Regions from separate parts of the Herbaspirillum sp. RTI4 genome, predicted to be linked through region 2. Evidence: riboswitches for the same ligand, from Rfam matches in the RefSeq annotation. Region 2 holds a riboswitch; the other holds the start of a gene.

Region 1 (3,406 bases), 680 kb from region 2:
TTCTGGAATGGGATTTGCCCAAGCATGCGGTCTATTTGTGGACCTTGCCGATGTTCCATTGCAACGGCTGGTGTTTTCCCTGGACCATTGCGGCGCGCGCCGGAGTGAATGTCTGTCTGCGTAAATTCGAGCCCAAACTGGTGTTTGATCTGATGCGGGAACACCATGTCAGCCATTATTGCGCCGCGCCGATTGTGCATGCGGCGCTGGCGAATGCGCCGGCAAGCTGGCGTCAGGATTTGCCGGTGAAGGTGCGCGGCATGATTGCCGGTGCGCCGCCGCCGCCGGCCGTATTGTCCAAGATAGAAGCAATGGGCTTTGACCTGATCCATTCCTACGGTTTGACTGAAGTGTACGGACCGGCGGCGATTTGCGCGGAGCAAGAAGGGTGGGGCGGCTTATCGGAAGAGGCGCGCGCCACTAAAAAATCGCAGCAGGGCGTGCGTTATCACTTGCAGAGTGCGATTGCAGTGCTTAATCCCGAGACGATGACAGCGGTCAGTCCCGACGGCGAGGAAATCGGCGAGATCATGTTTCGCGGCAACATCTGCATGAAGGGCTATTTGAAAAACCCGAAAGCCACGCAAGAAGCGTTTGCCGGGGGCTGGTTCCATACCGGCGATCTGGGCGTGATGAGTGCGGACGGCTATATCAAGATCAAGGATCGTAGCAAGGACATCATTATTTCTGGCGGCGAAAACATTTCCAGCGTGGAAGTCGAAGATGCGCTGTACCGGCATCACGATGTGCTGGCGGTCGCCGTGGTTGCCCAGCCCGATGAAAAATGGGGAGAAACGCCATGCGCCTTCGTGGAGTTGAAGGAGGGCGCGACTATCTCGGAAGCAGAGCTGATCGCGTTTTGTCGGAATATCCTGCCGGGGTTCAAGACGCCTAAAGCGATTTACTTCGGGCCTTTGCCCAAAACCTCGACCGGCAAAATTCAGAAGTTCGAATTGCGCAAACGCATGCGCTCGAATTCAGCGATTGATCAGTAAGGCATGTTGGCAAAGAGCCACGACAGTGCGTGACTCTTTGCCGTTTTTTCTCTTATCGTCGCTCAGCCGCTCAATAAGCTGGTTTGCCAATCAGACGTTTGATGGTTTGCGTACGTTCAAGCCGTTCAGCGAGCCAGCCAAAAAGCACGCCGATAGCGGTCCACAGGATTACTTGCATGCCGATGGCGGCGATACGGAATTTCCATAGCAGCACCGCAGGAAATGCCTCTGGTACTTCATTCAGTTCCGGCAGCGAGAGTTGCACGGCGGCGATGACGGCAATGAATACGCCGCCGGCAATAATCGTTCCGTTCCATGCACCAGTTCTTGCGGCCGCATAGCGTCGCACTGTGAAGGCAAAGGCCGTGACGGCAATCGAAATGGCGATCATCAGAAAGTACAGGCCGGTGCGATACCTGATCGTATCCGGGTCGCCAATCGAGGGGGGATTGGCCGGATACTTCAAATAAGGCACCAGGGTAAGCGCTACGAAGGCGGCCAGAGCCAGCCATGCCGCCAGTGGCCGCGCCCCAAGTTTTCCGATACGGCCGTAGGCATAGGCAAACACCAGCGCAAACAAGCCACCGACAGCCGCTCCATAAACGACGACGCCCGTCAGCAAACCGATACCGGCTTGCGTCGAGCGGCTTACCAGTCCGTGTTCATGCTCATGCTCATGCACCTCACCGACCGCATGGGCATGCTCATGTGCGGCGGCTTTGTCTGCGTTGATTTTTTCCTCGAAAGAAATTGCCTGATCGACCTGCGGCTCGCCGAAGGTTTTGGCAAAACCGAAAGCGAGCAGGCCCGCCACGATGCCCGCGAGCATCCCGCGCAGCAGAAGTTTTCCTGTCATGTCGATCTCCCGGTCAGTGGCAAGGAAAGCCGAGGAGATGGCGGCCGTCGTGCATGAATTCATGCACATACATGCCGGAGATGAGCGAGGTCGCGCCTTGTTCGGCGCCGACGAAATACAGTGCGAGGAGCAGCAACAAGCTGCCGAAAATAACCCAGGGAAGTAATTCGCTTGCAGGAATAGCGACCGGCTCGGCGGCCGGATTGAAAACAGTTGCAGTCACGATGCAGATCTCCCGGGGTTGCGCGCCCCAATGATGGTTGGAAAGTCAGCGCGTGCAATCAATGTTGAGCGACACGCTGGGAAGGGCGAAGTGCAGGTCTGACTTTCGGTTCGAGAACGAATCGATTACAGTGGCGCGACCGCGCCGGATTTGCACCGGCTTCCACACTTCGGACCGGGCCATTATACGCATGCCGTTTTTATGCTGTTTCAGGAACCCTATCGTCAACCGGCGCTGACTGCTTCATCCATTGAAAGGACAACATGCAAACACGGCTGTTATTGATTAGTCATGCGGCGACGCCCGCGATGCGGAGCGGAAAATTTCCCGCGAATGACCGGCTTGACGAGAGAGGTATCGAAGATGCCGCCGCGTGGAGTGCGCGTATGCCGGTATTGGGCGCGCCCTTGATGCTGAGCAGCCCGGCAAGTTGCGCGCAAGAAACTGCCCGGCTACTGGTTTTGACGGCGCGTATTGAGCCGCAACTGGCGGACATGGATTATGGGCGCTGGCTGGGTAGACGCTTGGCGGATATCGCCGTCGATGAGCCGGATGCGCTGGCCGAATGGAGTCAAAATCCGCATGTGGCACCGCATGGTGGTGAATCGTTCAGTGCCGTAGTGAAACGCGTAGGAACGTGGATGGATGGGCTGGAGTCTGGGGATGAAGTCGTTGCCGTTACTCACGCCGCAGTGATCCGCGCGGCAATCATTCATGCCTTGCAAGTGCCACCGGCTGCATTTTTAAAAATTGAAATTGCACCACTGTCTTTAATCGAATTGCGGCGTTCTGCGCGAGGCTGGGCGTGGTGGCCGGGGAGGTCTGAATGAGCAAGGATGCAGAATTCGATGCAGGCAAGGAGAGGGTGGCTTGAGTTTGCTTGGGTTGAACATTCTTCAGACTCGCAGTTCATCGCAACATGCAATCGGGAAGGGGGCGCGGGCTTTATAATCCGGTCCCATGAAAATCTTATCCATAAAATCCCTGTTTGCCACCCTCACGATGGTCTTTGCCGCATCCGGCGCATTGGCCAAGGGCAATGAAGCACTCCTGTTCGATCCGCTTTCCGTCAGCGTTCCGCATCACTCATATCAAGACAATGACACTGAAACGGCGCGCACGGAGAGTGCGTTTTCACCCGAGGCGGGGAGCGAGGCTCTGGTGCTGCGGGTGATTGCCTCATCGGAGCGCAGCATTCGGCTGGCGGCTTATTCGTTTACCTCCCAGCCCGTCGTCAAAGCTTTACTCGACGCAAAAAAGCGCGGCGTGGATGTGCGCCTCGTCGTCGACGACAGGGGCAACAGAGGCCCGTCCAATATCGCGGCGATCAAT
Region 2 (3,406 bases):
ATCAGCGAGGCTGGGGCATCAAGGCCGACCGCGTTGCCGATCTGCGAGGCTTTGCTGTTGGAATTGGTGAAGATGAAGGCGATCCGCTTGTCGCTGGCCGGGGTGCGGCGCAAGCGCGTCATTTTATGCGCCAGTCCGGCGACGCGGGCGGCGCGGTCGGGTACGGGTTGGTATTCGACGGCGCTGGCGGCGTTATCGGCCTGCGTTTTGAAGGAGATGGGGACGGTGATGATGCGGCCGTCGAATTCGGGCAGCACCACGTTCATGGCGGCGTCGAGCGGATTCATGCCGCGTGCCGATTGCTCCCAGGCGGCCTGCGTCATGCCGCTGGCGATGGCTTGCAGTACCGGCAGGTTGAGTTGTTCCAGCAAGGCGACCGACCAGCCGGGAGTAGTGGTACCGCCAGCGTTGATGTCGCCCATGGCGAAAGCAGTGGTGTTGATGAGGACGTCGATCAGCGGCTGTGATGCGTCGTCGCTGTCGAGGAAGTAGCGCAGCGCGGTCGGTACGCCGCTGTCGGCACCGTGGCGCAACGAGGAAGTAAATACCGGGAGGGCGTTCATGCCGCGCTGTTCCAGGGCGTCGATCAGGACGTCGATGAAGCGGGTGTTGCCGCTGATCCAGTGGGCGCGATAAAACACGATGCCGACGGCGGGACGCTGGCTTTTTCCTTGTTCGGCATGGGCGGCGCGCCAGTCGGCGCTGCTGGCGCCCTGCTCCAGATCGGGATGGTAAATGCCGTGATCCGGTAGAGGCTGCGCGGGCAGGTAGCCGAGGCCGCTCAGAAGCAGATGATCGGACAGGTAGCGCAGCAGTTGCGCCAGATTGACGCTGCCGCCTGCCTGAAAATACGCGGCGGCCTGATCGGCGACGGCGGCGGAGACGGTGGAGACCGCGGCCAGTTCGGGATCGGGTTCGCCGGTGCCGCTGATGGCGATCAGGTGACAGCCTTGCTGACGGACGTGACGCAGCAGTTCGCCGAAACCGGGAATGCTGCCCAGCCGACCCAGTACGCGCACGATGAGGATACGGGCGGTGGCGAGTTCGGTGCGCAGCAATTCGGCCATGCGGCTGTCGCTTTCCAGCGCTTGCAGGTCGATGCCGCGAATGGCGGCGGCGAATTCGACGGGCAACTGGCGGCGCGCATTGTGCAGTACGGCCAGGTCGTTGGCGGTGTGGGTCAGCAGGGCGAGGTCGCAGGGCATCAGCGCAGATTCAGGGGCAGTGGGCGTCATGCTAGTGGCTCCGGGGGAATGGACACATCCTGATCTTCCGGCGGATCGACGTCGCCGCTGCCGAGCCGGTGAAATACCAGATCGCTGACTTCGCGGCCGTGTTCCAGGTGTTCTTCGACGATGCGTTCCAGCGCCTCACCGTCGTGGCAGCGGTACCAGATTCCTTCGGGGTACACCACCAGCAGCGGTCCCTGATTTTTGCAGGCGACCATGCATTGCGTGCGGGTGCGTTTGACGCGCAACTGCGGGCGGGCGTCAATCGCGGCACCGAGTCGGGCGAACATGGCTTCCGAGTGAACGCCGTCTTCGGTGCAACGGGGGCCGGTACACATCAGGACGTGGCGGGTGTGAGTGCGCATGGGGATTTCTTCAGGCCGACCGGGTTGTATGGTCAGCGGTCAGGGGTAACAAATGAGGGCGAAGCGACGCGCCGCAGGCTGCTGGCAGGCGCGGCGACATCTGACTCGCCCTCCGCGAGACAAACTGCATGACTGTTTCAGGCCGGTATCCGGGCTTGCGAGGGGAATGGGGTCGCCCATTCCGGGAGGGTGCGCCTTCCCGGAGGTGGCTTGCGCCGAATCCAGTGGCTGGTTGCATCTCCCTGATTGCATTTCCATGCAACGCCGAGCGCTTGCGCCCTGCGTTTTCACTCGCTTACCGTTGCGGGGGCAGCATCGGCATGGTGGAACTAAGCACTCAGTTCCCTGCACCGATTTCCCGTTTAATTTCACGCCTTCTGGACGTGGAACACCTGAAACGATTAGCTGCGCAGTATAGCTGGTTCGTGACCAGGTCTGCTGTCTGCCGCCTGTCGTCGGTATAAGGATCGGGCAGGTAGGGCTAATTCAGCTCCAGCGTCGTCAATTCGCCATAGGCAATGCTGTGCGGTGTACTGGCAGCGTGCAGCGCGGTTTCCGGCAAGCTCAGTCCCAACTGACAGGCTGCCAGCAGGCGGATAGTGCCGGCATGGCACACGACGATCGTTTCGCCGTCGGCGCGCGTCAGTACATCGTCGTAGAACGCGCGTACCCGCGTCGCCATTTGCAGCACGCTTTCGCCGCCGCCGGGTTGGTAGCGCACCATATCCTGCGCCCAGGCGTCGACGGCGTCCTTGCCGATGACATCCCAGTGGCGCATTTCCCATGTCCCGAAATGCATTTCGAGGAGTCGCGCATCGGGGGTGGGAGTGGCGTTACCGAGTGCAGCCGCCAGCGGCAGAGCCAGTAGACGGCAACGCTGCAAGGGGCTGTAAAACATCGATGCCTTGGGCGGCAAACGTTGTATCAACGCGGCAATGAGCGTGGCGAGCGGTTCCGGCTTGAGCGGCAGGTCGCTGCTGCCATAGCAAATGCCGCTTTCCACTTGCGGCGGCGGGTGACGGATCAGATGGAGGCGTTGTCGCATGGCATCAAATAAGCGTTTTATGAAAGTCAAATAATGCCAAGAGGCTACTTTGTGGAACTTATCTTATTTTTACAAAGGTGAAATCCATGAACATCCAGCCCACAGCACCCTCGCCTCCGGTAAAGACTGAAAACAAGACGGTCAAAACAACGCTGTCCAACCTGATGAAATCGGCATTCCAGGTCAAGCACCCGGCCGCAATGGCTCCACTCAGTCAACAGTTTGTGCGGGCGGGCAATTCCACGGCCACCATGCATAAGGTCCGCCCCGGCGACATCGCCCATCCACGCAAATCGATTGAAGTGCGCTATACCAAGGACGTGAAGCAGCATCTGACCGGGGTGCGCATGCATCAGAGGACGAACTCAATCGGTGAAACCAGCTTCATCGAACAGCCCTTACCTTTACCGCGAATCACGCTCACCGATGTTTCACAATCCACGAGTGACCTCTTTACGGAAGCAGGGAACACGGCCAAGCTCCCTGCAAAACGAAACAAGCTGGATATCGACCCACGCTGACATCGCCGGAGCGCGCTGCCCCCGGCCTTAAAACCGGGGCTTCTTTTCTTAATAGTGAGGGAGATTAAGCAGCAGACAGAGATAGCAGGCCACCTCGGTCAGTTGCTGCACCGCCCCCAGACAATCGCCGGTGTAACCGCCAAGACGACGACGAAACAGCCGCATCAGCCACAGCGTCACACCGGCCACCGCGATACACATCAGCGCTATACGCGGCCATGACAACCCGCCTCCCACTCCTGCCAG

Evidence for each region. A riboswitch is a leader RNA that binds a small molecule or an ion and turns the genes downstream of it on or off. The one in region 2 is predicted to bind cobalamin.
Region 1: another riboswitch for cobalamin. It lies ahead of RGU70_RS11620 (CbtB domain-containing protein); the one in region 2 lies ahead of RGU70_RS14635 (ferredoxin).

Annotation. Positions count from the first base shown of each region.
Region 1 covers NZ_JAVIWQ010000002.1:2,601,407-2,604,812, reverse strand. Annotated here, with positions in the region: gene RGU70_RS11630 (acyl-CoA synthetase) at 1-995, shown strand, start outside; gene RGU70_RS11625 (CbtA family protein) at 1,066-1,851, opposite strand; gene RGU70_RS11620 (CbtB domain-containing protein) at 1,865-2,074, opposite strand; adenosylcobalamin (AdoCbl) riboswitch at 2,161-2,246, opposite strand; gene RGU70_RS11615 (histidine phosphatase family protein) at 2,338-2,904, shown strand; gene RGU70_RS11610 (phospholipase D family protein) at 3,035-3,406, shown strand, end outside.
Region 2 covers NZ_JAVIWQ010000002.1:3,282,201-3,285,606, forward strand. Annotated here, with positions in the region: gene RGU70_RS14630 (cobaltochelatase subunit CobN) at 1-1,235, opposite strand, end outside; gene RGU70_RS14635 (ferredoxin) at 1,232-1,594, opposite strand; cobalamin riboswitch at 1,717-2,005, opposite strand; gene RGU70_RS14640 (histidine phosphatase family protein) at 2,076-2,639, opposite strand; gene RGU70_RS14645 (hypothetical protein) at 2,726-3,160, shown strand; gene cobS (adenosylcobinamide-GDP ribazoletransferase) at 3,209-3,406, opposite strand, start outside.